2 regions of the Sutcliffiella cohnii genome follow, and region 2 is predicted to be linked to the other one. Evidence: a T-box and tRNA genes for the amino acid it is inferred to sense, from the RefSeq annotation. Region 2 holds a T-box; the other holds one or more tRNA genes.
The links. A T-box is a leader RNA that pairs with one kind of tRNA and senses whether it is charged. The one in region 2 lies ahead of ileS (isoleucine--tRNA ligase), so its partner is inferred to be a tRNA-Ile.
Positions count from the first base shown of each region.

Region 1 (14,429 bases), 930 kb from region 2:
CAAAGGAATTGACGGGGGCCCGCACAAGCGGTGGAGCATGTGGTTTAATTCGAAGCAACGCGAAGAACCTTACCAGGTCTTGACATCCTCTGCCACCTCTAGAGATAGAGCGTTCCCCTTCGGGGGACAGAGTGACAGGTGGTGCATGGTTGTCGTCAGCTCGTGTCGTGAGATGTTGGGTTAAGTCCCGCAACGAGCGCAACCCTTGTTCTTAGTTGCCAGCATTTAGTTGGGCACTCTAAGGAGACTGCCGGTGACAAACCGGAGGAAGGTGGGGATGACGTCAAATCATCATGCCCCTTATGACCTGGGCTACACACGTGCTACAATGGACGGTACAAAGGGCAGCAAAACCGCGAGGTCGAGCCAATCCCATAAAACCGTTCTCAGTTCGGATTGTAGGCTGCAACTCGCCTACATGAAGCCGGAATCGCTAGTAATCGCGGATCAGCATGCCGCGGTGAATACGTTCCCGGGCCTTGTACACACCGCCCGTCACACCACGAGAGTTTGTAACACCCGAAGTCGGTGGGGTAACCTTTTGGAGCCAGCCGCCTAAGGTGGGACAGATGATTGGGGTGAAGTCGTAACAAGGTAGCCGTATCGGAAGGTGCGGCTGGATCACCTCCTTTCTAAGGAAAATCACGCTCATTGTTTTGTTTAGTTTTGAGAGATCATTCTCTCGTTCTATATTGGAAGAACTAAAGCGAGGAACCGTGCTAAAAGGTATTGTTGCTTATTTCTAACCTTTATTTGTTCTTTGAAAACTAGATAATATAAGTAATCAAGATACATTCACAAGTATCGTTCATCTTAGTAATTTTCTAATGATAACAATTCGCTGTTATCAACGAAACCTAATTTTGGGTTGAATACTAAGACAAATTAGAAGCGAGCAGGTTGAGGAAGCGACTGAGCGAGCGCCGGAGTGTACAAAAGCGTACATGAGGACGTGAGCGAAGGAAGCTGACTAGAGAAGCCGAAGCTTATCATTTGTCGACGGTTAAGTTATTAAGGGCGCACGGTGGATGCCTTGGCACTAGGAGCCGATGAAGGACGGGACTAACACCGATATGCTTTGGGGAGCTGTAAGTAAGCTTTGATCCAGAGATTTCCGAATGGGGAAACCCACTACTCGTAATGGAGTAGTATCCTTACCTGAATACATAGGGTATGGAAGGCAGACCCGGGGAACTGAAACATCTAAGTACCCGGAGGAAGAGAAAGCAAACGCGATTTCCTGAGTAGCGGCGAGCGAAACGGAATTAGCCCAAACCAAGAGGCTTGCCTCTTGGGGTTGTAGGACACTCTATACGGAGTTACAAAAGAACGGGGTAAACGAAGCGACCTGGAAAGGTCTGTCATAGAAGGTAAAAACCCTGTAGTTGAAACCTCGTTCTCTCTTGAGTGGATCCTGAGTACGGCGGGACACGAGAAATCCCGTCGGAAGCTGGGAGGACCATCTCCCAAGGCTAAATACTCCCTAGTGACCGATAGTGAACCAGTACCGTGAGGGAAAGGTGAAAAGCACCCCGGAAGGGGAGTGAAAAGATCCTGAAACCGTGTGCCTACAAGTAGTTAGAGCCCGTTAATGGGTGATAGCGTGCCTTTTGTAGAATGAACCGGCGAGTTACGATTACGTGCAAGGTTAAGTTGATGAGACGGAGCCGTAGCGAAAGCGAGTCTGAATAGGGCGTCATAGTACGTGGTCGTAGACCCGAAACCAGGTGATCTACCCATGTCCAGGGTGAAGTTCAGGTAACACTGAATGGAGGCCCGAACCCACGCACGTTGAAAAGTGCGGGGATGAGGTGTGGGTAGCGGAGAAATTCCAATCGAACCTGGAGATAGCTGGTTCTCTCCGAAATAGCTTTAGGGCTAGCCTTGAGTAAAGAGTCTTGGAGGTAGAGCACTGATTGGACTAGGGGTCCTCATCGGATTACCGAATTCAGTCAAACTCCGAATGCCAAAGACTTGTTTCTCAGGAGTCAGACTGCGAGTGATAAGATCCGTAGTCAAGAGGGAAACAGCCCAGACCGCCAGCTAAGGTCCCAAAGTATACGTTAAGTGGAAAAGGATGTGGAGTTGCTTAGACAACCAGGATGTTGGCTTAGAAGCAGCCACCATTTAAAGAGTGCGTAATAGCTCACTGGTCGAGTGACTCTGCGCCGAAAATGTACCGGGGCTAAACGTATCACCGAAGCTGCGGACTGTTCTTACGAACAGTGGTAGGAGAGCGTTCTAAGGGCGTTGAAGCTAGACCGTAAGGACTGGTGGAGCGCTTAGAAGTGAGAATGCCGGTATGAGTAGCGAAAGAAGGGTGAGAATCCCTTCCACCGAATGCCTAAGGTTTCCTGAGGAAGGCTCGTCCGCTCAGGGTTAGTCGGGACCTAAGCCGAGGCCGAAAGGCGTAGGCGATGGATAACAGGTTGATATTCCTGTACCACCTCATTCCGTTTGAGCGATGGAGGGACGCAGGAGGATAGGGTAAGCGCACTGTTGGATATGTGCGTCCAAGCAGTTAGGCTGGATAAGTAGGCAAATCCGCTTATCCTAAAGGCTGAGCTGTGATGGCGAGGGAAATATAGTACCGAAGTTCCTGATTCCACACTGCCAAGAAAAGCTTCTAGCGAGGAATATGGTGCCCGTACCGCAAACCGACACAGGTAGGCGAGGAGAGAATCCTAAGGTGAGCGAGAGAACTCTGGTTAAGGAACTCGGCAAAATGACCCCGTAACTTCGGGAGAAGGGGTGCTCTGTTAGGGTGTTAAAGCCCGAGAGAGCCGCAGTGAATAGGCCCAGGCGACTGTTTAGCAAAAACACAGGTCTCTGCGAAGCCGTAAGGCGAAGTATAGGGGCTGACGCCTGCCCGGTGCTGGAAGGTTAAGGGGAAAGGTTAGCGCTTTGGCGCGAAGCTTTGAACCGAAGCCCCAGTAAACGGCGGCCGTAACTATAACGGTCCTAAGGTAGCGAAATTCCTTGTCGGGTAAGTTCCGACCCGCACGAAAGGCGTAACGATCTGGGCACTGTCTCAACCAGAGACTCGGTGAAATTATAGTACCTGTGAAGATGCAGGTTACCCGCGACAGGACGGAAAGACCCCGTGGAGCTTTACTGTAGCCTGATATTGAATTTTGGTACAGCTTGTACAGGATAGGTAGGAGCCTGAGAAGCCGGAGCGCTAGCTTCGGTGGAGGCGTCGGTGGGATACTACCCTGGCTGTATTGAAATTCTAACCCGCGAGCCTTATCGGCTCGGGAGACAGTGTCAGGTGGGCAGTTTGACTGGGGCGGTCGCCTCCTAAAGAGTAACGGAGGCGCCCAAAGGTTCCCTCAGAATGGTTGAAAATCATTCGTAGAGTGTAAAGGCACAAGGGAGCTTGACTGCGAGACCTACAAGTCGAGCAGGGACGAAAGTCGGGCTTAGTGATCCGGTGGTTCCGCATGGAAGGGCCATCGCTCAACGGATAAAAGCTACCCCGGGGATAACAGGCTTATCTCCCCCAAGAGTCCACATCGACGGGGAGGTTTGGCACCTCGATGTCGGCTCATCGCATCCTGGGGCTGTAGTCGGTCCCAAGGGTTGGGCTGTTCGCCCATTAAAGCGGTACGCGAGCTGGGTTCAGAACGTCGTGAGACAGTTCGGTCCCTATCCGTCGTGGGCGTAGGAAATTTGAGAAGAGCTGTCCTTAGTACGAGAGGACCGGGATGGACGCACCGCTGGTGTACCAGTTGTCTTGCCAAAGGCATAGCTGGGTAGCTACGTGCGGACGGGATAAGTGCTGAAAGCATCTAAGCATGAAGCCCCCCTCAAGATGAGATTTCCTTTAGCATTATGCTAGTAAGATCCCTGAAAGATGATCAGGTTGATAGGTTCGAGGTGGAAGCGTGGCGACACGTGTAGCTGACGAATACTAATCGATCGAGGACTTAACCAATGTATATGAACGATACGAACTATCTTGATGAAAATATTATCTAGTTTTGAAAGAATAAAAAAACACTTGATTTTTTATGAAAAGTGAATATAATTATTCTTGTCACTTAATAATAGTCTGGTAATGATGGCGAAGAGGTCACACCCGTTCCCATACCGAACACGGAAGTTAAGCTCTTCAGCGCCGATGGTAGTTGGGGGCTGTCCCCCTGCGAGAGTAGGACGTTGCCAGGCTGTTATAACGGAGGATTAGCTCAGCTGGGAGAGCACCTGCCTTACAAGCAGGGGGTCGGCGGTTCGATCCCGTCATCCTCCACCATTATTATTTAACTAAACTAAATATGCCGGTGTAGCTCAGTTGGTAGAGCACGATCGAATACGCTTCGAAGGAATCACTTCAGCGCACAAATCGAGCTGCTACTTGAATAATCTTTCTGAGATTTGGGTGACGGCTATTAAAAAGAAGTAATAGTTTTAAATGCAAATTATATATGCCGGTGTAGCTCAGTTGGTAGAGCAACTGACTTGTAATCAGTAGGTCGTGGGTTCGACTCCTATCGCCGGCACCATTTATTAAGTGCCATTAGCTCAGTCGGTAGAGCACGTCGGAATTTGCTACGAAGCATAAGCTTCAGCGTACATGCCGAGCTGCTACTTGAATTAACATCCTGAGGCATGGACGTCTAAAGGAAACACTTCTTCGAATAGTATCATGCTTACAGTTGTATTAGACTTTAGGCAGAATAATAATTAAGTGCCATTAGCTCAGTCGGTAGAGCATCTGACTTTTAATCAGAGGGTCGAAGGTTCGAGTCCTTCATGGCACACCATCTACGCGGGTGTGGCGGAATTGGCAGACGCGCTAGACTTAGGATCTAGTGTCTTTGACGTGGGGGTTCGAGTCCCTTCACCCGCATAAGTAAATATTAGCGGAAGTAGTTCAGTGGTAGAACACCACCTTGCCAAGGTGGGGGTCGCGGGTTCGAATCCCGTCTTCCGCTCCACGAAAGTTGCCGGGGTGGCGGAACTGGCAGACGCACAGGACTTAAAATCCTGCGGTAGGTGACTACCGTACCGGTTCGATTCCGGTCCTCGGCACCATTTTTAAAAATAAGAATAGCGCCCGTAGCTCAATTGGATAGAGCGTTTGACTACGGATCAAAAGGTTAGGGGTTCGAGTCCTCTCGGGCGCGCCATTCACGGGAAGTAGCTCAGCTTGGTAGAGCACTTGGTTTGGGACCAAGGGGTCGCAGGTTCAAATCCTGTCTTCCCGACCAGATAACATTTTAATTGATTTAACTCATGGGGCCTTAGCTCAGCTGGGAGAGCGCCTGCCTTGCACGCAGGAGGTCAGCGGTTCGATCCCGCTAGGCTCCACTTATCTTTAATAAAATACTTTGGCGGTGTAGCTCAGCTGGCTAGAGCGTACGGTTCATACCCGTGAGGTCGTGGGTTCGACTCCCTCCGCCGCTACCAAAGGACCTTTAGCTCAGTTGGTTAGAGCAGACGGCTCATAACCGTCCGGTCGTAGGTTCGAGTCCTACAAGGTCCACCATGTATCATTCATAATTCGGAGGAATACCCAAGTCCGGCTGAAGGGATCGGTCTTGAAAACCGACAGGGGTGTTAAAGCCCGCGGGGGTTCGAATCCCTCTTCCTCCGCCATATTATATTTATCATTCAAGAAATTATATCGTTCGAATGATGAAAAATGGCTACTTTAGAAAAAGAATATGTAGTAATTTTTATCGTCGCGGGGTGGAGCAGTCCGGTAGCTCGTCGGGCTCATAACCCGAAGGTCGCAGGTTCAAATCCTGTCCCCGCAACCAGGTCCCGTGGTGTAGCGGTTAACATGCCTGCCTGTCACGCAGGAGATCGCGGGTTCGATTCCCGTCGGGACCGCCATTATAAAAATTAATATTTAGGCTCGGTAGCTCAATCGGTAGAGCAACGAGCAAAGCATCATCGAAATTACTACGAGTTGTACTCGTCGAGAGGCTTCTTGAATAATCTTCCTGAGACGAGGACAATGGATACGAAAGACAAAGTTTAGGCCCGAAAATATTAAATGGCTCGGTAGCTCAGTCGGTAGAGCAATGGACTGAAAATCCATGTGTCGGCGGTTCGATTCCGTCCCGAGCCACCATTTTAATTATTATTATAAATCTTAAATGCCGGTGTAGCTCAGTTGGTAGAGCAACTGACTTGTAATCAGTAGGTCGTGGGTTCGACTCCTATCGCCGGCACCATCAATATTATTAGTACATTACCATGGCGGTTGTGGCGAAGTGGTTAACGCACCAGATTGTGGCTCTGGCACTCGTGGGTTCGATTCCCATCAATCGCCCTTTATGCGGGTGTAGTTTAATGGTAAAACCTCAGCCTTCCAAGCTGATGTCGTGGGTTCGATTCCCATCACCCGCTCCATTTAGGGGCCTATAGCTCAGCTGGTTAGAGCGCACGCCTGATAAGCGTGAGGTCGATGGTTCGAGTCCATTTAGGCCCACCATATTTTATTCCACCATAGCTCAGCGGTAGAGCAACGAGCAAAGCTTCATAGAATAACTGCGAGTTGTACTCGTCGAGCAGCATCTTGAATTAGCTTTCTGAGACGAGGACATTCGGCTATATGAAATCTAGTTCGTAAAAGAAAATAATATTTCTATTCCACCATAGCTCAGCGGTAGAGCATTCGGCTGTTAACCGAAGGGTCGTAGGTTCGAATCCTACTGGTGGAGCCATTTGGAGAAGTACTCAAGTGGCTGAAGAGGCGCCCCTGCTAAGGGTGTAGGTCGGGTAACCGGCGCGAGGGTTCAAATCCCTCCTTCTCCGCCAGCTATATGAAATTTGGCCCGTTGGTCAAGCGGTTAAGACACCGCCCTTTCACGGCGGTAACACGGGTTCGAATCCCGTACGGGTCATCTAAACAGTAGTCTATAAGACTACTGTTTTTTCTTTTGCTAGGAAACTAAAAAAATTGTAACTTTGTAGTGAACAGTATAACCTATTTGTCTCTTCTAGGACGAGCGCATAAACCAACTGCAAATTTTCTGTTACGTCCATATGACATAGCAACTCGAATTATCCTAGTTACCACTGCATTTCGTTTCCTCTTTCCCTTTGTTTAAAATGGTTGATTCTATCCATATTTCTATAGTTTGTTATAATAAATATAGTTACACAACTAGATCGACATCTTACTCTTTTAAGTAGGAAGTGAATTTAAGATGTTACCTTTTAATCTATCAAAACAGCTAGAACTCTCCGAAATTAATATGGTTACCTCACGATTACGTGCCCTTCAACAAATATCTAATAACGAATTAGGTGTAAATATTACTCAATTTGGCAATGCAACTGCCTTTTCAATTAATGGTATACCTGGTCCAGCTTACAATACAGTGAAAGGATTAACAGATGCAGAAGAACATCTTTTAGATGAAATCTTTTTCCATTATGCCGCGAAAAAAATTCCAATACAACTAGAGATAGTACCTGGACATGTAAGCTCACGACTGTTATCCAAACTTCCAAACTACGGAGTTTCTCACAAAGATTTTCATACTACATTGTTTAGTTCTGGGTCAAAGCCAACTATTCATAAGTTAAATAGCCATGTAAACATTACTGAATTAACCGTTGAACAGTTTCATCTATATGGAGAAATTTATGTAAAAGCTTTTAACATGCCAACTTCTTTTAAAGAAGCAGTAAGTGGAAACAACATAATATTGCATGGTTTAGAAGGTTGGAAATTCTATTTGGCCACTATTGAAGAAAAGCCAGTCGGAGTAGGAGTATTACATATACATCATCATGTTGCAACTTTAGCTGTAGCCGCTACACTTCCAGAAAAGCGTGATAAGGGTATACATACTAGCTTAATATATGAACGCATATATGATGCTTTAGGTAGTGGTGCTCAATTAATATGTGGACAAGCTAAGTATGGAAGTGTTAGCCATTATAATATGCACAAGTTGGGCTTACAAGTAGCTTATACGAAAGCTCTATGGTCCTAATATAAAAATAATGTACTATCCTTCCATCTAAGTATCGTTTGGAGAAAGTATAAGATAATACAACACCTAACATTTATACAAGAATCTTAATTTTATGGTTTACTTTTATATATAGTATGTAAATGCAAAAAGCTCGTTTATTACGAGCTTTTTTTTTGCAAGTAAATTAAGAAAATGGTGGCATTAAGTTTTCACAGTATAAAAATAGGTCAAAATATACAATAAGAAACTATTATTCCACAAAAATTTTTCCATTTAACATAAAAACATATCGACAGGTTTCTACAAAATGCTACTCGTTTGTGAAATTTGTGAAAACGTTAGCACGAGTAATAAAAAAATGTGTTCGTTCTAGTAGAAGCATTGAAAGCGGTTAATTTCTTCTGCAGCTTTCGACAATAATTTTATTATTTAAAATTTTGTAAAAACATGTCTACAAAAATAATTATACAGTTGTCAGAAAACTATTTATCATAATTAGTAGGAAACATTATGAAGGAAGGGTGAAGAAATGCTTGTCGCTACTCCAACAGATTATCAGTTGCACTTATTTCATGAAGGAACATACTACAAAAGCTTTGAATTGTTTGGTTCACACATTGTAAAGAAAAGAAGAAAGTTAGTAGGTACTAGATTTACTGTTTGGGCACCAAATGCTAAAAATGTTAGATTGATTGGTTCCTTCAACAATTGGAATGGATCTAGTAATGAATTAGAAAGGTTGAATAAGGAAGGTGTTTGGACAATACTCATTCCAGATGAGGACTTGAGTGGACATCTTTATAAGTACGAAATAGTCACACAAACTGGTGAGATTTTACATAAAGCAGATCCGTACGCTTTTTATTCAGAAGTGCGACCAAATACTGCCTCTATCGTCTATCCATTAAACGGCTATAAATGGAAGGATGCAAATTGGCGACGTAAGAAAAAAAGACAATCTATATATGAAAAGCCATTGTTTATATATGAGCTACATCTTGCATCTTGGAAAAAGAAACAAGATGGTTCTTTGTATAATTACGAGGAATTGGCAGATGAATTAATACCGTACGTTAAAGAAATGGGTTATACCCACATAGAATTATTACCATTAGTTGAACATCCATATGATCGTTCGTGGGGATATCAAGGTACTGGCTATTACTCTGCAACAAGTCGGTATGGAACTCCACATGAACTGATGATGTTTATTGATAAATGTCATCAAGAAGATATAGGAGTCATTCTTGATTGGGTTCCAGGGCATTTTTGTAAAGATGCACATGGATTATATATGTTTGATGGTACTCCAACATTTGAATATGCTGCATATAACGATAGAGAAAATGAGGTATGGGGAACAGCAAATTTTGATTTAGGAAAAACGGAGGTTCAGAGCTTTCTAATCTCCAATGCGATCTTTTGGATGGAATATTTCCATGTAGATGGCTTCCGTGTGGATGCAGTAGCAAATATGCTGTTTTGGCCTAATTCGGATGAGCTCCATGCAAATCCTTTTGCGATAAATTTTTTAAAGAAATTAAATGAAGCAGTATATGAATTTGATTATAGTGCGTTAATGATTGCTGAAGATTCAACAGATTGGCCCCTAGTAACAAAACCAACCTCTGTTGATGGATTAGGTTTTAATTATAAGTGGAATATGGGTTGGATGAACGACATGTTATCTTACATGATTCTATCGCCTGAACAACGTAGAAATCATCATAATAAAGTCACTTTTTCCCTCCTTTATGCATTTTCAGAAAACTTTATTTTACCCTTATCTCACGATGAAGTAGTTCATGGTAAACGATCTTTACTAAATAAAATGCCAGGTGACTACAGTGGGAAATTTGATCAATTAAGGCTTTTTTATGGATATTATATGACTCACCCTGGCAAAAAATTATTATTTATGGGAAGCGAGTTCGGTCAATGGGATGAATGGAAAGACCAAGACCAATTAGATTGGGTGTTAATGGACGAATTTAATACCCATAAACAGATGCAAATATTTATGAAAGATTTAATTAAAACATATACTGAAACACCAGCTTTGTTTGAGAAAGACCATGAGCAAGATGGCTTTGAATGGATTGATGCTAATAACTCTGATCAAAGTATTTTTAGTTTTATACGTAAAGGAAAAAAAGATGATGAATTTGTCATTATTTTATGTAATTTCACGAAAGAGCAATACGTAGATTATAAAATTGGAGTTCCTGAACTTACTAACTACGAAGAATTTTTCACTAGTAGTCGAAGTGAGTATGGAGGTTCGAGTAGTTTACAAAGCAAAGAATCATCTTCAGTAGAAGGAGAATATCATGGAAAGCCGTATCATATGTTGGTCGATATTGCACCATTTGGTTTTAGTATGTGGAGGCCGAAGAGAAGACGATGGGAGAGAGGGAATTCATGAAAATGAAAAAAAGTTGTGTAGCAATGTTGTTAGCGGGTGGAAAGGGCAGTCGTTTGAGCTCGCTAACGAAAAATATTGCAAAACCAGCAGTTCCGTTTGGTGGAAAATACCGTATTATCGATTTTACGTTAAGTAATTGTACGAATTCTGGAATCGATACGGTTGGCATATTAACGCAATATCAACCTTTAGAGCTCCATTCCTATATTGGAATTGGAAGTGCATGGGATCTTGATCGACGAAATGGTGGGGTAACTGTTCTTCCACCATACAGTGAATCAGCTGGAGTGAAATGGTATACAGGTACTGCTAGTGCAATATATCAAAATATGAATTACTTAAAGCAGTACGACCCTGAGTACGTTTTAATATTATCAGGAGATCATATTTATAAGATGGATTATGCAGAGATGCTCGATTTTCATGTAGAAAAAAATGCAGATGTATCAATATCTGTTATCGAGGTTCCATGGGAAGAAGCGAGTCGTTTTGGAATTATGAATACGAATGATCAACAAGAGGTTATTGAATTTGATGAGAAGCCAGCTCACCCAAAAAGCAATTTAGCCTCAATGGGGATATATATATTTAAGTGGTCAATTTTAAAAGAATATTTAGAAATGGATGACCGGAATCCAGAATCTAGCCATGACTTCGGAAAAGACGTTATCCCTCTACTTCTTGAAGAGAAAAAGAAATTAGTCGCTTATCCTTTTAAAGGGTACTGGAAGGATGTCGGTACTGTTAAAAGCTTATGGGAAGCTAATATGGATTTGTTAGAAGAAGGCTGTGAACTGAATTTGTTCGATCATGATTGGCGTATATATTCCGTTAATCCTAATCAGCCCCCACAATTTATTGCTTCATACGCAGAAGTAAATGATTCCCTCGTAAATGAAGGCTGCTTTATTGAAGGGAAAGTAGATCATTCCGTACTTTTTCAAGGGGTAACGCTAGGGAAAAATAGTATCGTACGCTCGTCGGTTATTATGCCAGATGCGCAAATAGGGGAAAACGTGTATATAGAACGTGCAATTATTCCTAGTGGGTTAGTCATCCCGGATGGAACAGTTGTAGCACCAGAAAAATACGAAGAAGAAATTATTTTAGTTACGGAAGAATTAGTAGAAGAAGGAATTACAAAGGTTTCAAAGCTAACTTAATTTGACTGTATAGGGGGATGTGGAATGAATCAATCAATGTTAGGGATTATAGATGCAACTGCACAGAAAGAAGAAATTCAAGATTTAACAAGTAACCGCTCATTAGCGGCGGTTCCAATTGGTGGACGCTACCGTTTAATCGATTTTGTTTTATCCAATATGGTCAATTCTGGGATACAAAGTGTTGCGATATTTCCTCGCTATCAATATCGCTCTTTAATGGACCACCTTGGCTCAGGAAAAGAATGGGATTTAAATAGAAAAAGAGATGGACTTTTCTTCTTTCCAAGTTCTGAAAAGGAATTATTAAATGGAATAGGTTCTTTTCATCAGTTCAGATCGAATATCGACTTCTTTTTAAGAAGTAAGCAAAAATACGTACTCATTACGAATAGTCACACAGTTTGTAATATTGATTATAAGAAAATATTAGAGCGTCATTTAGAAAATCAATGTGATATTACACAAGTGAATCAAAAAGGGAAAATGTTAGATATGTTCATACTTGAAAAGGATCTACTAATTAAACTGTTCTCCAATAAAGAGTCAGGTTACAGGAATATTATGGATGTAGTAAAGGATCGTAATCATAACTTAACAGTATGTGATTATGAGCATAGCGGATATGTTGCAGTAGTAGATTCTATATCAAACTATTATTCACACAGTCTTTCTCTATTAAATCCGAACATCTGGAAAGAATTATTCCTACGTAATCGTCCAATTTACACGAAAGTAAAGGATGAGGCTCCAACAAAATATTCGAAAGATGCATACGTGAAAAATTCTTTAATTGCAAATGGGGCAATTATTGAAGGACATGTAGAAAACTGTATCGTCTTTAGAGGAGTAAAAATTGAAAAGGGCACAGTAGTTAAAAATAGTATTGTGATGCAAAAAAGTGTCATAAAGGAAAATAGTGTTTTAGACAATGTTATTTTGGATAAAGATGTAAGAGTAGAACCAAAAACAATATTAATTGGAAAAATAGCTGAGCCGTTAGTATTGAAAAAAGGAACAGTCCAAGGAGCGCTGATGAACTCGTGAACGTTTTATTTGTCGTATCAGAGTGTGTCCCTTTTGTAAAATCAGGGGGGCTTGGTGATGTAGCAGGTGCCTTACCGAAGGAATTAAAAAAATTAGGGACAGATGTGAGGGTAATACTACCTAAATACGGGCAAATTTCTGCTGAATATAAAGATGCAATGGAGAATATTGGGGTTATATATATACAAGTTGGTTGGCGTCGACAATATTGTGGAATTGAAAGGTTAATAGTAGATGACGTTACGTATTACTTTATCGATAACGAATATTATTTTAATAGGGATTCTTTGTACGGTCATTTTGATGATGGAGAACGCTTTTCTTTCTTTTGCCGAGCAGTATTAGAAATTATACCTGTTATATCGTTTATTCCTGAAGTAATCCATTGCCATGATTGGCATACCGGAATGGTCAATTTCCTTTTGGAAAATGAATATAAATATGATGTTAGATATAAGGATATAAAAACCGTCTTTACCATACACAATTTACAGTTTCAAGGCATTTTTCCGCAACATATTTTAGGGGACTTATTAGGCTTAGATAACCGTTACTTCACTACAGATCAATTAGAGTTTTATGGAAATGTTAACTTCATGAAAGCTGCACTAGTTTCTTCTCATGCGATAACAACTGTAAGTCCAACGTATAAAAACGAAATACAAACCGAATATTTTGGAGAAAGATTAGATGGAGTATTAAGAGAAAAGTCACATCTATTAGAGGGAATAGTAAATGGAATAGATGAGGAAGTTTACAACCCGTTAAATGATCCAGTTATTGTAGCAAACTATTCTGTTCAACATATTGAGCCGAAATATGAAAATAAACAATATCTACAAAAAATATGTCAATTACCCGTACGACCAGAAGTTCCTATCATTTCAATGGTGAGCCGTTTAACTAAGCAAAAAGGTTTAGATTTAGTAAAACATGTCTTTCATGAGGTGCTAGAAGAAGATGTCCAATTTATCGTTCTAGGGACGGGAGAAGCTGAATTTGAACAATTCTTTAGACAGTTAGCAGCTCAGTATCCCCAAAAAGTAAAAGTTGTAATAGGATTTAATGAAGATTTTGCTCATCAAATATATGCTGGAGCAGACTTTTTCTTAATGCCTTCTAAATTTGAACCATGTGGTTTAGGGCAACTTATCGCAATGAGATATGGCACGATACCAATTGTTCGTGAAACAGGAGGATTAAACGATACTGTTTTTTCTTATAACGAAGAAACAACAGAAGGAAATGGCTTTAGTTTTACAAATTATAATGCCCATGACATGTTATTTACGATACGTCGAGCAATCTCCTTATATAAAGAAAAAAAAGTATGGAATCGTCTTGTTAAAAACGCGATGAGTAGAGACTACAGTTGGGCGAGTTCAGCCTTTAAATACAACAAGTTATATTCATCTTTGTCAACGAGGAGGAACGTACATGTTCTCGAATAAAGAAAGTTTTAAAAGATTATATTTAAAAAAACTTGAAAGAATGTGTGGTAAAAAGTTTGACGAATCAACAATACGAGATCAATTTCAAACGTTAGGAAGCCTCATAAGGGAACATATAAGCCAAGATTGGATAGAAACAAATGAACGGTACCGTGCTGATAATGAGAAGCAGGTGTATTATTTATCGATTGAATTTTTACTTGGTCGTTTATTAGGTAGCAATTTGCTAAATTTAGGAATTCGTGATGTTGTAGAGGAAGGTTTAAATGATCTTGGAATTGATTTGCATCAGCTTGAAGAAATGGAAGCTGATGCTGGTTTAGGTAATGGGGGATTAGGTAGATTAGCTGCCTGTTTCCTAGATTCGCTAGCTTCGTTAAACCTACCTGGGCACGGTTGCGGA
Region 1 is NZ_CP018866.1:3,540,988-3,555,416, reverse strand. Features, by position in the region: rRNA gene BC6307_RS17820 (16S ribosomal RNA) at 1-632, shown strand, start outside; rRNA gene BC6307_RS17815 (23S ribosomal RNA) at 1,002-3,937, shown strand; rRNA gene rrf (5S ribosomal RNA) at 4,054-4,170, shown strand; tRNA gene BC6307_RS17805 (tRNA-Val) at 4,180-4,255, shown strand; tRNA gene BC6307_RS17800 (tRNA-Thr) at 4,430-4,505, shown strand; tRNA gene BC6307_RS17795 (tRNA-Lys) at 4,691-4,766, shown strand; tRNA gene BC6307_RS17790 (tRNA-Leu) at 4,772-4,852, shown strand; tRNA gene BC6307_RS17785 (tRNA-Gly) at 4,866-4,940, shown strand; tRNA gene BC6307_RS17780 (tRNA-Leu) at 4,949-5,037, shown strand; tRNA gene BC6307_RS17775 (tRNA-Arg) at 5,056-5,132, shown strand; tRNA gene BC6307_RS17770 (tRNA-Pro) at 5,137-5,213, shown strand; tRNA gene BC6307_RS17765 (tRNA-Ala) at 5,241-5,313, shown strand; tRNA gene BC6307_RS17760 (tRNA-Met) at 5,336-5,412, shown strand; tRNA gene BC6307_RS17755 (tRNA-Ile) at 5,415-5,491, shown strand; tRNA gene BC6307_RS17750 (tRNA-Ser) at 5,509-5,601, shown strand; tRNA gene BC6307_RS17745 (tRNA-Met) at 5,689-5,765, shown strand; tRNA gene BC6307_RS17740 (tRNA-Asp) at 5,766-5,841, shown strand; tRNA gene BC6307_RS17735 (tRNA-Phe) at 6,007-6,082, shown strand; tRNA gene BC6307_RS17730 (tRNA-Thr) at 6,110-6,185, shown strand; tRNA gene BC6307_RS17725 (tRNA-His) at 6,211-6,283, shown strand; tRNA gene BC6307_RS17720 (tRNA-Gly) at 6,290-6,363, shown strand; tRNA gene BC6307_RS17715 (tRNA-Ile) at 6,369-6,445, shown strand; tRNA gene BC6307_RS17710 (tRNA-Asn) at 6,603-6,677, shown strand; tRNA gene BC6307_RS17705 (tRNA-Ser) at 6,681-6,771, shown strand; tRNA gene BC6307_RS17700 (tRNA-Glu) at 6,786-6,857, shown strand; gene BC6307_RS17695 (GNAT family protein) at 7,164-7,958, shown strand; gene glgB (1,4-alpha-glucan branching protein GlgB) at 8,470-10,365, shown strand; gene BC6307_RS17685 (glucose-1-phosphate adenylyltransferase) at 10,368-11,528, shown strand; gene BC6307_RS17680 (GlgC family sugar phosphate nucleotidyltransferase) at 11,553-12,575, shown strand; gene glgA (glycogen synthase GlgA) at 12,572-14,026, shown strand; gene BC6307_RS17670 (glycogen/starch/alpha-glucan phosphorylase) at 14,013-14,429, shown strand, end outside.
Region 1: it encodes a tRNA-Ile, which carries the amino acid that the T-box ahead of ileS (isoleucine--tRNA ligase) is inferred to sense. The anticodon was not compared.

Region 2 (14,429 bases):
ACAGTCATATATTTCTCGTTTAGAGAAAAGAATTATTAAAAGATTAAGAAAAGAATTTAATAAAATGGTGTAAAAAAAATTTTTAGCAACAAACATAATATTTACAAGGATTCCCAGTAGTTGTCAGAATTGCAAAAATTGTATATGTGCATAATTTTCCCTCTGAAGGAGATACTTAACTTTGAACAGCAACTCCTGTTAGGAGGGGAAGGAATGTCACGTAACAAAGTTGAAATTTGCGGAGTAGATACATCAAAGCTTCCTGTCTTAAAAAATGAAGAAATGCGGAAACTCTTTAAACAAATGCAAAGCGGAGATGACTCAGCACGGGAAAAACTTGTAAATGGAAATTTACGTCTAGTTTTAAGTGTTATACAACGATTTAATAACCGTGGTGAATATGTGGACGACTTATTCCAAGTTGGCTGTATTGGCTTAATGAAATCAATTGATAATTTTGATCTAGGTCAGAACGTTCGTTTTTCTACTTATGCTGTCCCGATGATTATCGGAGAAATTAGGCGGTATTTACGAGACAACAATCCTATTCGAGTGTCAAGATCTTTAAGGGATATTGCCTATAAAGCTTTACAAGTAAGAGAACGGTTAATAAGTGAAACTTCTAAAGAGCCAACAGCTGAGGAAATTGCCAAAGTATTAGACGTCCCACATGAAGAAATTGTTTTTGCATTAGATGCAATTCAAGATCCAGTTTCTTTATTTGAACCGATTTACAATGACGGTGGGGATCCAATTTTTGTAGTGGATCAATTAAGTGATGAGAAAAATAAAGATATTAATTGGATTGAAGAACTTGCATTAAAAGAAGGTATGAGAAGACTAAATGACCGGGAAAAACTTATCTTAAGAAAAAGGTTTTTTCAAGGCAAAACGCAAATGGAAGTTGCTGAAGAAATTGGAATATCCCAGGCGCAAGTTTCTCGGCTAGAAAAAGCAGCTATTAAACAAATGAATAAAAATATTCAAAGTTAGAAAAAACATCTTTTGGACAAGTCCAAAAGATGTTTTTTCATATTATATGGTGCACATCTTGCACCAGGCTAAAGTAACGCCCGCAACGACGCACAGGACGTGCTAGTGTCGACCGTTCGACAGACGAAAGCGGTACGGTCCACCAAGCACATGGCCTCCAGCGCAGTGAAACGGACTACCATACTACTACCATGCTATTTTCATGGTAGACACACATGCAAGCTAAATTTGCACCATGGTGTATGAAAATAGGGACTTGTATTTTGAACTGCTATATTGTCTTTTCCTCTCAAGGTCAAGAACCTAGAGTGGAACGTAGCGGAAGGTGTGAGACTCCTGCGGGAGTAGAGGGAAGGCTGAGACCCCACAGGGCTTTAGCCCGAGGGAGGCTCAGCTCCCTCCCCGCGGAAAGCGAACACCTGAAGCGAAGTGAAACGGACAAATTTAATACTGCCCTGCTATTTTCATGGTAGACCCTCATGCAAGTGAAATTATGCACCTATGAAAGCAATTCCGGCAATTTTAAAAGGAGTCACCATTCTACATAATTTCAATATATTTCGTACATGAAACAGCGCATTATTAACATATATATAGACTAACAGTATTTAAGCAAAATGGGATAGGAATGAGGAGGAACTAAAATGGTTAAAATATCAGAATTTCAAATAAAAGATGTTGTTAACGTTTCAGAAGGAAAAAGATTAGGAACAATAGGGGATATTGATATTAATTTAACTACTGGAAAAATTGAAGCAATAATCGTAAGCGGATCCGGAAAAATGTTAGGTCTATTCAATAAAGAACAAGAAATTATTATTCCATGGAGAAATATTGTGAAAATAGGAGCGGACGTTATTTTAGTTAGACATCAAACAAAATATGAAGAAATTGAGGAATAAGGAAGTCGAAATTTGAAAATACTCTTAAACTTACGGTGAATTATGGTACAATATGAAGGAATATGTAACAATTAGAGGTGTGAAAATGACTGAACCTTTTAAACTAGAAAAAGAATCATATTTGTCAATAATACCGTGGGAAAATGAAAACAGTACCTTAACAGTTGGCTTCTCAACAAAAAATGGTGGGTTCAGTCAAGGATATTTTTCTTCATTAAACTTAGGCTTACATGTGAATGACTCTGATGAAGATGTAAAGAAAAATAAAGAAGCCCTCTCTACTCAACTTCAATGGGATACAAAAGATTGGGTTGCTTGTGAACAAATTCATAGTAATAATATTGTGAAAGTTCATGCTCAGCATAAAGGGTCTGGTTTATTTAATTATTCTAGTTCTATTAAAGGAACAGATGGAATTTACACCAAAAAGAAAAACATTTTACTTACGTTATGCTATGCAGATTGTGTACCTATTTATTTCTGGTCCGAACCTGATGAAATGATTGGTGTCGCACATGCTGGTTGGAAAGGTACTGTAAATGAAATCGGCAAAAAAATGATTGAAGCATGGTTGGAGGAAGGAATAAAAGTAGAAAATATTAAAGTGGCAATCGGACCTGCTATTTCTTCCTGTTGTTATGTCGTTAATGATTATGTTATGGATAAAGTGAAGCAATTAATAGGAGACAAGCCAGTTGATTCTATCTGGTCAGAAATAGAAACTGGCCAATATAAATTACACTTGCAACGTTTAAACGAAGCATTGTTGTTGCAAGTGGGTATAAAGAAAGAGAATATAATAGTAAGTTCATATTGCACTAGCTGTAATGATGATTTGTTCTTCTCTCATCGACGGGACGAAGGAAAAACAGGAAGGATGTTAAGCTTTATCGGTTTAAAGGAGGAGCAATAATTTGTCTGTGAAACAAAATCTCGAAAACATCCGAGGAAAAATAAAATCAACATGTGAAAAAGTAAATAGAAATGAATCTGACATAACGATTATTGCTGTTACGAAATATGTTAGTAATGATAGGGCAAAAGAAGCCATAAGTGCTGGTGTTACACATTTAGGTGAAAATAGAGATGAAGGATTTCGTGAAAAATGGGCAACTATACAGGAGGCTGCAACATGGCACTTTATTGGTACATTACAGACACGAAAAGTAAAAAACATAATAAATGAGATAGACTACATTCATTCTTTAGATCGCTTGTCCCTTGCGAAAGAAATAAATAATCGAGCTAATAGTGAAGTGAAGTGCTTCGTACAAGTGAATGTTTCTCAAGAAGATTCTAAACATGGGTTAAATCCTAATGACGTATTAACATTCATGAAAGATTTACATTCTTATCCAAACATTAAAGTAGTTGGTCTAATGACGATGGCACCATTTACAGACGACGAAGCGATTATTAGAGAGTGTTTTCGCAGTCTAAAGAAATTACAGTTAGATGTACAAGCTCTTAACTTAACATATGCACCTTGTACAGAGTTGTCAATGGGTATGTCTAATGATTATACAATTGCAATAGAAGAAGGTGCCACTTTTATTCGAATAGGAAGTGCACTAGTTGGTGAAGATTCGTAATTTGGGGGTGTTAATGAATGAGTATTAAAACAAAGATTAAAAGTTTATTTGCATTAGATGACGAATATGAATATATAGAACAAGAAGTTTATGAGGAAGAAGAAGTAGAACCTCGCAAAACACGGTCTTCTATTCATCAAACTAACGGCCAAAGTAATGTTGTTAGTTTACAAAGTGTCCAAAAAACATCAAAAGTCATATTAATGGAGCCAAAATCTTATTCAGAAGCTACAGATATTGCTGACCATTTGAAAAATAGAAGAGCAGTAATTGTTAATTTACAAAGAGCTCATCAAGAAGAAGCTAGACAAATTGTTGATTTTTTAAGCGGGACTGTTTATGCAATAAGTGGTGAGATTCAAAAGGTTGGTATTAACATTTTTTTATGTACACCAGATACAGTTGATGTTGCAGGGTCCATCACGGAATTTTTACAACATGATCAGTCCAACAATACTGAAATAAAAAGGTGGTAAAAAGTTTATGGGTTTAATTTTATACATCGTAAGCCAATTAGTTATGTTCTATTCTTTTGCATTAATTATTTACGTCTTATTGTCATGGTTTCCAGGGGCAAGAGAGTCGGCATTTGGTAGAATTTTAGGTACAATTTGTGAACCATATTTAGATATGTTTCGTCGAATCATCCCACCACTAGGAATGATTGATATTTCTCCAATTGTAGGTATTTTAGCACTACGCTTTGCTTATAGTGGTCTAGTATCGTTATTTAGAATGCTTGGCTTAGTATAATTTTTAATACGAAAAAGATAGGATACTTTAACAATGAATATTTATCAACATTTTCGACAAGAGGAACATGATTTTATTGATCAAGTCCTTGAATGGAAAGAAACAGTTGAAGAACAGTATGCTCCTAAACTAACAGATTTTTTAGATCCAAGAGAGCAAGAAATAGTTCGAATAGTGGTAGGAGAAAATCAGGAAGTAAAAGTCGGCTTTCACGGTGGGAATGAAGGGGCAGAAAGAAAGCGAGCATTATTATATCCAAGTTATTTTAACCCTACATATGCTGATTACAATATAAAAGCATTTGAGTTGTCTTATGCAAGTAAGTTTATTAAATTAGAACATCCACAAATATTAGGTTCACTTATGAGTTTAGGCTTAAAAAGAAGTAAATTTGGGGATATCATATTTAAGGAAGATCGTATCCAAATTGTAGTCGCAGAAGAAATAAGTTCTTTTGTTGAACTGCAATTAAAAGAAATAGGTAGAGCATCTGTTTCTCTACGCTTAATCCCTTTAGAAAACATTAGTTCTGTAAAAGAAAACTGGGAAGAATCTACAACTACGATTACATCAACTAGACTAGATGTAATCGTAGCGTCAATTTATAATATGGCTAGACAAAAAGCAAAATTATTAGTAGAAGGCTCCAAAGTAAAAGTTAATTGGAGACTGGTGGAGCAGCCGTCTTTTGACTGTCAAGAAGGAGATGTTATATCGGTTAGAGGATATGGTCGATGTAAGCTAATTTCCCTTGAAGGTAAAACGAAAAAAGATAAATGGCGGCTTATTTTTGGAAAACGAAAATAAATGCTTGAAAAAGAAGGATTTCGTCTGTAATTGTCGAATATTACAAAGCAACATGATCGATCTATAAATGGAGGTGGCTTCTAATGCCGTTAACACCACTTGATATTCATAATAAAGAATTTAGTAAAGCCTTTCGTGGATATGATGAAGATGAAGTAAATGAATTTTTAGACCAAGTTATTAAAGATTATGAGATGATTATTCGTGAAAAGAAAGAGCTTGAAGAAAAAACGAAAGAATTGAATGAACGACTTTCTCACTTTAGTTCAATTGAACAAACATTAAATAAATCTATTCTCGTGGCACAAGAAACAGCAGAAGATGTAAAAAGTAATGCGCAAAAAGAGGCCAAATTAATTATTAAAGAAGCAGAAAAAAATGCAGATCGTATTATAAACGAAGCATTAATAAAATCTAGAAAAATTCAAACAGAAATCGATGAGTTAAAGAAACAGTCTAAAGTGTTCCGTAACCGTTTTAGAATGTTGATTGAAGCGCAATTGGAAATGATTCAAATGAATGATTGGGATCACCTAATGGAATACGAACAAAAAGATAAAGAATTAGAAGAAAATCGAGTATAAACTTGACTTTCAATCTTAAAATTATGTATAATACCTAACAAAATCACTTATTAATATTTAATAAAACGTAGATAGGGACAGTAGTTTTTTCACAAAATTATAAAAGCGAATCGAGGATGGTGGAAGCTCGATATAATTAGGAAAAATGAAGATCCCCCTTGAGTGCAAATTTGAAACTGTCATGGGAGTAAAAGATGCCGATTCATTCACGTTACGAATGATTTAAGTGGACTAATATGTATTAGTCAATTTAGGGTGGTACCACGGGAGTTTCTCTCGTCCCTTTCTAGGGATGAGAGAGCTCCCTTTTTATTTTATAAAGTAAACAAGTTGGAGGAAAGAAAATGGAGTATAAAGATACGTTACTCATGCCAAAAACGGAATTTCCGATGAGAGGAAATTTACCAAATAAAGAGCCGCAAATTCAAGAAAAATGGGCAGAAATGAACATTTATGAAAAAGTACAAGAAAGAACGAAAGGGCGCCCGATGTTCGTTTTACATGACGGACCACCGTATGCAAATGGAGACATTCATATGGGGCATGCTTTAAATAAAATTATTAAAGACATCATTGTCCGCTTTAAATCGATGAACGGTTACCATGCACCGTACGTCCCAGGATGGGATACGCACGGGTTACCGATTGAAACTGCTTTAACAAAGAACAAAAAAGTAAAACGTAAAGAAATGTCAGTTGCCGACTTTAGAAAGTTATGTGAAGAATATGCCTATGATCAAATAGAAAGACAAAGAGAGCAGTTCATGCGTCTAGGTGTACGTGGTGACTGGTTTAACCCTTATATCACATTAAAGCCAGAATACGAAGCACAACAAATTAAGGTTTTCGGAGAAATGGCAAAAAAGGAATTAATTTATAAAGGCCTAAAGCCTGTTTATTGGTCTCCATCTAGTGAGTCTGCATTAGCTGAAGCAGAAATTGAATACCAGGATAAACGTTCACCATCTATATATGTTGCGTTCCCAGTTATGGACGGAAAAGGTGTGTTAGATGAGACTGTTCGTATTATTATTTGGACGACAACACCTTGGACTATTCCAGCTAACCTAGGAATTTCTGTTCATCCAGAGTTAGACTATAGTGTAGTAAAAGTGAACGATGAGAAGTTTTTAATTGCATCTGCTCTTTTAGAAAATGTAACGAATGTATTAGAGTGGGAAAATGCAGAAGTAGTTCAAACGTTAAAAGGTGCACAGCTTGATAAAGTTGTTGCGAAGCATCCAATTTATGATCGTCCATCATTAGTAATGTTAGGAGAACATGTTACAACTGAATCAGGTACGGGCTGCGTTCATACTGCTCCTGGCCATGGGGAAGACGATTTTATCGTTGGTCAAAAATATGGTTTAGATGTTTTATGTCCAGTTGACGCTAAAGGATATATGACTGAAGAAGCAGTAGGTTTTGAAGGGTTATTTTATGATGAGGCAAATAAGCCAATTACAGAAAAATTAAAGGAAGCTGGAGCACTATTAAACCTTACCTTTATTACACACTCTTACCCACACGATTGGCGTACGAAAAAACCAACGATTTTCAGAGCAACTGCGCAATGGTTTGCTTCTATCGATAAAATTCGTGGCGAGTTACTACAAGCAATTAACGATACGAAATGGGTACCAGCATGGGGGGAAACACGATTATACAACATGGTTCGTGATCGTGGAGATTGGTGTATTTCTAGACAAAGAGCTTGGGGTGTGCCGATTCCAGTATTTTATGCTGAAAATGGCGAAGAGATTATAACGGATGAAACGATAGAGCATGTATCTAAATTGTTTAGAGAACATGGTTCAAACATTTGGTTTGAAAAAGAGGCGAAAGATTTATTACCAGCTGGATTCACGCATAAAGGTAGCCCAAACGGCCAGTTTACGAAAGAAACAGACATTATGGATGTATGGTTCGATTCAGGGTCTTCCCACCAAGCTGTATTAGAAGAAAGAGATGATTTACAACGTCCTGCCGACCTTTATTTAGAAGGTTCTGATCAATATCGTGGTTGGTTTAACTCTTCCTTATCAACAGGCGTTGCTGTAACAGGGAAAGCCCCATATAAAGGAGTTTTAAGTCACGGTTTCGCACTAGATGGTGAAGGTAGAAAGATGAGTAAATCATTAGGGAATGTAGTTGTTCCATCTAAAGTCATGAATCAATTAGGTGCGGATATTTTACGTCTATGGGTTGCATCTGTTGACTATCAAGCAGATGTACGTGTATCAGATAATATTTTAAAACAAGTGACAGAAGTGTATCGTAAAATCCGTAATACATTCCGATTCTTATTAGGTAACCTCGCTGACTTTAACCCAGCAGTAAATAAAGTAGAGGTTGAACAGTTGCGAGAAGTAGATCGTTACATGTTAGTGAAACTTAACAACTTAACAGATAAAGTTAAAAATGCATATGAAGAATATGAATTTGCTAGTATTTATCACGCAGTTCATAATTTCTGTACAATTGAACTAAGCTCCTTCTATTTAGATTTTGCAAAAGATATTTTATACATTGAAGCAACTGACGATCATGCTCGTCGTTCCATTCAAACAGTACTATACGAAACGTTACTTGCTTTAACAAAGCTAGTAACTCCTATTTTACCTCACACTGCCGATGAGGTATGGGGACATATTTCGTTTGTGGAAGAAGAAAGCGTGCAATTAGTTGATATGCCAACAACAATCCCAGTTAATAATGCAAAAGCAATTGAAGAAAAATGGGATGCGTTTATGACGCTAAGAGACGATGTACTAAAAGCATTGGAAGTAGCTAGAAACGAAAAAGTCATCGGTAAATCACTTAATGCGCATGTAACACTTTATCCAACAGAAACGACGAAAAACTTACTTCAGTCTATTGAAGAAAGTGTTCAACAAATCTTTATCGTTTCCGGTTTAACAATCTCTACTTCAATTAAAAATGAAGCACCTGAATCAGCTCAACAATTTGAAAATGTTGCTATTGAGATTGCACCAGCCGAAGGAGAAACTTGTGAACGCTGTTGGACAGTAACAACAACAGTAGGTGAAGATAAAGACCACCCAACACTTTGCCCGCGTTGTGCAAGTGTAGTAAAAGAAAACTATACAACTAACAATTAACAAACCGGTGCTCTTCATTGGATTAGTCCTTGAAGAGCACTTTTTTTAATTTTATTCGAACCCATATAGGTAAAAACATACACCATGCGAATGAAAATAGGTGGTTTGTATTTTGAACTGCTATAATGTTTTTTCCTCCAAAGGTCAAGAACCTAGAGTGGAACGGAGCGGAAGGTGCGAGACTCCTGCGGGAGTAGCGTGAGACTTGAGACCCCGCACGTAGCGTAGCGAAGGAGGAGGCTCAAGCCACGCCCGCGGAAAGCGAGTACCTGCAGAGAAGTGAAACGGACTAGGTTAATACTTTTAACAATAATCAATGTTGTCTAAATTGAAATGTTAATGTACTAAACAGGACAGTTTTCAGGGTAGACAACAACTATTCCAAATAAAATTGTCAATTCCCAACCTGTTTTGATATAATTCTTAAGTATATATAAGACGGGGTGGAGGAACTAGCGTGATCTATTTTTTAATCGCTTTATTTATAATAGCATTAGACCAATTAACAAAATGGCTTGTAGTAAAAAACATGCAAATTGGTGAAAGTATAACTATTATCGAAAACTTTTTATACATAACATCACATCGAAACCCAGGTGCTGCTTGGGGGATACTTGCTGGTCAAATGACCTTTTTCTACATCGTAACACTTATTGTTGTAATAGGCTTAATTTATTACATAATGAAATTACCAAAAGACCAAAAGATTTTTGGAATTGCTCTTTCATTAATGTTAGGTGGAGCAATCGGTAATTTTATTGATCGTTTATTCCGAAAGGAAGTTGTGGATTTTGTTAATACATACATTTTCACTTATGACTTCCCAATTTTTAATGTAGCAGATTCAGCGTTAGTAGTTGGCGTAGGGATTGTTTTAGTATTAACACTCTTAGAAGGTAAGAAAGAGAAGGAGCTATCAAAATAATGGAAGAAACATTAACCATCATCATAGATGAGACAAAAAAGAATGAACGGCTTGATAAAGTAATTTCTGAAAGTGAATGGTCACGTACGCAAGTACAACAATGGATTAAAGAAGGACATGTGCTTGTAAACGGACAGAAAGTAAAATCGAACTATAAAGTTTCTATAGGTGATGAAATTCAAGTTACCGTCCCAGAAGCAATAGAAGTAGATATTTTACCAGAAGATATACCTCTAGATATTTATTATGAAGACAGTGATGTTATTGTAGTGAATAAACCTAAAGGAATGGTTGTCCATCCAGCAGCAGGGCATACGACAGGAACACTTGTAAATGCACTAATGGCTCACTGCAAAGATTTATCCGGCATAAATGGTGAACTGCGCCCAGGAATTGTTCATCGAATCGATAAAGATACGTCTGGACTATTAATGGTTGCTAAAAATGACATGGCTCATGAAAAATTAGTAGAACAGCTAGTTGCTAAAACAGTGACGAGAAAATATGAAGCATTAGTTCACGGAGTAATTGCACATGACGTCGGAACAATTGACGCTCCGATTGGGCGAGATAAGAAGGATCGTCAAAGTATGACTGTTACAGATGAAAATAGTAGACATGCTGTTACGCATTTTAAAGTGATAGAGCGTTATAAAGACTTCACACATGTGGAATGTCAATTAGAAACAGGTAGAACCCACCAAATTCGTGTGCATATGAAATATATTGGTTATCCATTAGTTGGGGATCCAAAGTATGGACCAAGAAAAACATTGGACATTAACGGGCAAGCTCTTCATGCAGGCGTTTTAGGTTTTAATCATCCAAGGACGAATGAATATATAGAGTTGACAGCACCAACTCCACCTGAATTTAATGATGCTTTAAAATTCATAAAAAATCGTTGACAACTCTTGCGAAATTTGTCATAATCAATTTAACAAGATAGACCTTTAAAATTAGTCCCGTGAGGCTGAGAAGGTAACGGTATGCAGAAGCTAGACTTTTCTAGTCTATTTCATTCTGCCAACTAAACCTCTCATCCTATAAGGTGAGAGGTTTTTTCGTTACAAAGGTGCAAATGATAAGAATGGGGTGATAATGTGGCGCAGAAAGCAATTGTTTTAGACGAACAAGCGATTAGAAGAGCACTCACACGTATCGCGCATGAAATAATTGAGAAAAATAAAGGAATCGAAGATTGCGTACTTGTTGGAATTAAGACAAGAGGTATTTATATAGCTAAGCGATTAGCTGAAAAAATATCTCAAATAGAGGAATCCACAATTGCAGTCGGTGAACTAGATATTACTTTATATCGAGATGATTTAACGAAAAAAACGAAAGATGCGGAACCTTTAGTAAAGGGGTCTAACATTCCACTTGATATTACGAATAAAAAAGTAATATTAGTAGATGATGTCCTATTTACTGGAAGGACTGTTCGCGCAGGATTAGACGCTTTAATGGATATCGGAAGACCAGCCCAAATTCAATTAGCGGTTTTAGTTGATCGTGGTCATCGCGAATTACCGATAAGGGCTGATTTTGTTGGGAAAAACATTCCTACGGCAAGCTCAGAAAAAATTGTAGTTGAATTAGAAGAAAAAGATGAAATAGATCAAGTAAGTATATATGAAAAATAAATACGGACCCTTTAAATGAAGTCCTGTGAGGCTATCAAAGGGGGATTACGGAGAAAACTAGGCTTCTTTTCGGCTGAAGTCTACTGTTTCTTAGTACCTCTTTGTGCGCTCACAAAGAGGTTTTTTTATACGAATTTTTAAACTAGGAGGAATTATTATGAATCAAAAACCAGTATTAGATGTACATGAAAAACCAGAGCTATCAAAATGGCTATTGTTTAGTATACAACATTTATTTGCAATGTTCGGTGCTACTGTTTTAGTACCACTATTAACAGGATTAAGCCCGGCTGTTGCGCTAGTATCTAGTGGATTAGGAACGTTAGCATATCTACTAATTACGAGAGGGCAAATACCAGCTTATTTAGGATCATCCTTCGCGTTTATTGCCCCAATCATTTCAGCGAACGCACTAGGAGAACCTGGAGCAGCGATGGTTGGAACGTTTTTAGCAGGAGTTGTTTACGGTATTGTTGCACTACTAATAAAGAGTTTTGGAGTAGATTGGTTACTAGGTTTGTTGCCGCCTGTAGTAGTTGGTCCAGTTATAATCGTAATTGGATTAGGCTTAGCTGGTGTAGCAATTAATAACTCAATGTACGTAAATCCAGGTGCAGCAGAATTAGAATATAGTTTCACGCACATTTCAGTAGCATTAATAACATTAGCAATTACAATCTTTTCAACAATCTTCTTAAAAGGATTTTTCAAAATCATTCCTATCTTAATCGGAATAGTTGGTGGATATATTACAGCGTACCTTTTCGGAATTGTTAACTTCCAACCAGTGCTAGATGCGAAATGGATTCAAGCCCCAGAGTTCATGATTCCATTCGCTTCATATACACCAAGTGTATCAATGGCTATAGTTGCAATCATGGTTCCTGTCGCGATCGTAACGATTGCAGAACACATCGGTGACCAAATGGTCTTAAGTAAAGTTACAGGTAAAAATTTCGTGAAACAACCAGGTTTACACCGCTCCATTGCTGGAGATGGTGTTGCAACGATAATCGCATCATTAATAGGTGGACCACCAAATACTACGTACGGTGAAAACATTGGTGTGCTAGCAATAACAAGAGTATTCAGTGTGTTCGTAGTAGGTGGAGCAGCAGTGTTGGCGATTTGCTTCGGGTTTGTAGGAAAAGTATCAGCGTTAATTAGTACAATTCCAACTGCAGTAATGGGGGGCGTATCCATACTACTATTCGGAATAATTGCATCAAGTGGTCTAAGAATGCTTATTGATAATAAAGTAGACTTAGGAGAAAATAGAAACCTTATTATCTCATCCGTTATAACAATAGTTGGTGTAGGAGGAGCGTTCCTACAAATAGGAGAAAACATTACGGTTCCATCTATGGCGCTTGCAGCGATCATCGGTATTGTATTAAACCAAGTATTGCCAGGAAAAGAGCATGCGCATGGAGAAAAAGAAGTAGACACTACTAAAACATCACATACAGAAGAATCAGCTTAACCTTTTAAAGAAATACGAGATATTTCTAAGGGTGTCGCCATATGTTTAAGGAGCAAAAGTATTCTTTTCCACAGAATGCTTTGAATAAAAGCTCCTTTCCATTTGACTTGGTACTTGCTTGTTAAAAGTACCTTCCTTCACCCTATCTAACTTTGATAGGGTGTTTTTTTTGGAGAATATAGAAATACAAAGATAGAAAGGGTGTAGTAATAATGAAGCATTTACTTACATTAAACGACCTACCGACAGAAGAAATATTCGACTTATTACAAACTGCCTCCAAATTCAAAAACGGCATGAAATGGTCCAGTGACCTTTTTGTAGCGAATCTATTTTATGAGCCGAGTACGAGGACGAAATGTAGTTTTGAAGTGGCAGAACGAAAGCTTGGTTTAAACGTCATTCCGTTCGAAGTATCGACTTCCAGTATACAAAAAGGAGAAACGTTATATGACACGGTGAAAACGTTGGAGTCACTAGGTGTAAATGTTTTCGTTATTAGACACCCTGAAGATAATTATTTTGAACAATTAGAAGGTATAAACGGTGCAATTATTAATGGAGGTGACGGTTGCGGTCATCACCCAACACAATCTCTTTTAGATTTACTTACTATTTATGAAGAGTTCGGAAGTTTCCATCGGCTAAAAGTAACGATTGCAGGTGACATTCGCCATAGTAGAGTAGCGAGATCAAACGCTCAAGTTCTTCAAAAACTAGGGGCGGAAGTAACTTTTGTATCCCCGAATGAGTGGCAAGATGCTACATTTTCGAAAGACCTGTACATTGATTTAGATACTGCAGTTGAAAATTCAGACGTCATTATGCTTTTAAGAATTCAGCATGAGCGACATTCTGCTTCTAAACAGGAAATGAATTCATACCATGAAACTTATGGTTTAACTGTAGAGAGAGAAAAAAGAATGAAACCTACAAGTATTATTATGCATCCAGCTCCAGTAAATCGAGGAGTGGAAATAGCTAGTGAATTAGTGGAATGTGAACGCTCGAGAATTTTTAAACAAATGGAAAATGGAGTTTATGTAAGGATGGCAGTTTTAAAGAGTGCAATCGATAAATTACAAGGGGGATCAGTACATGAGCACGCTATTAAAAAATGGAACTTGGTTTAATGAAAAGGGAGAATTAAATAGAGTAGATATTAGGATAGTGGATGGAAAGGTATATGAAATTAGTGAACATTTAATTAGAAAAGACGATGAAGAGGCAATCGAGCTTGACGGAAAATTCATTAGCCCAGGCTTTATCGATGTACACGTTCATTTACGAGAGCCAGGTGGAGAGAAGAAAGAAACGATTGAAACGGGTTCAAAAGCAGCGGCTAAAGGTGGATTTACTACAATTGCTGCCATGCCAAATACGAGACCAACACCTGATACGAAGGAGCAATTAAATTGGCTTACGAATCGTATAAAAGAAACTTCAGTTGTTAACGTACTTCCGTATGCTTGTATCACGACTAGGCAGCTTGGAGAAGAGTTAACTAATTTTGAAGAATTAAAAGAAGCTGGTGCATTTGCTTTTACAGACGACGGTGTAGGGGTACAAAACGCAAGTGTTATGTTACAAGCGATGAAAAAAGCAGCAGCACTCGATATGGC
Region 2 is NZ_CP018866.1:2,615,215-2,629,643, reverse strand. Features, by position in the region: gene sigE (RNA polymerase sporulation sigma factor SigE) at 1-73, shown strand, start outside; gene sigG (RNA polymerase sporulation sigma factor SigG) at 214-993, shown strand; gene BC6307_RS13025 (YlmC/YmxH family sporulation protein) at 1,638-1,895, shown strand; gene pgeF (peptidoglycan editing factor PgeF) at 1,981-2,808, shown strand; gene BC6307_RS13015 (YggS family pyridoxal phosphate-dependent enzyme) at 2,810-3,487, shown strand; gene BC6307_RS13010 (cell division protein SepF) at 3,505-3,963, shown strand; gene BC6307_RS13005 (YggT family protein) at 3,971-4,240, shown strand; gene BC6307_RS13000 (YlmH family RNA-binding protein) at 4,274-5,047, shown strand; gene BC6307_RS12995 (DivIVA domain-containing protein) at 5,131-5,631, shown strand; T-box leader at 5,691-5,918, shown strand; gene ileS (isoleucine--tRNA ligase) at 5,976-8,753, shown strand; gene lspA (signal peptidase II) at 9,211-9,678, shown strand; gene BC6307_RS12980 (RluA family pseudouridine synthase) at 9,678-10,586, shown strand; gene pyrR (bifunctional pyr operon transcriptional regulator/uracil phosphoribosyltransferase PyrR) at 10,782-11,324, shown strand; gene BC6307_RS12970 (solute carrier family 23 protein) at 11,482-12,807, shown strand; gene BC6307_RS12965 (aspartate carbamoyltransferase catalytic subunit) at 13,020-13,940, shown strand; gene BC6307_RS12960 (dihydroorotase) at 13,906-14,429, shown strand, end outside.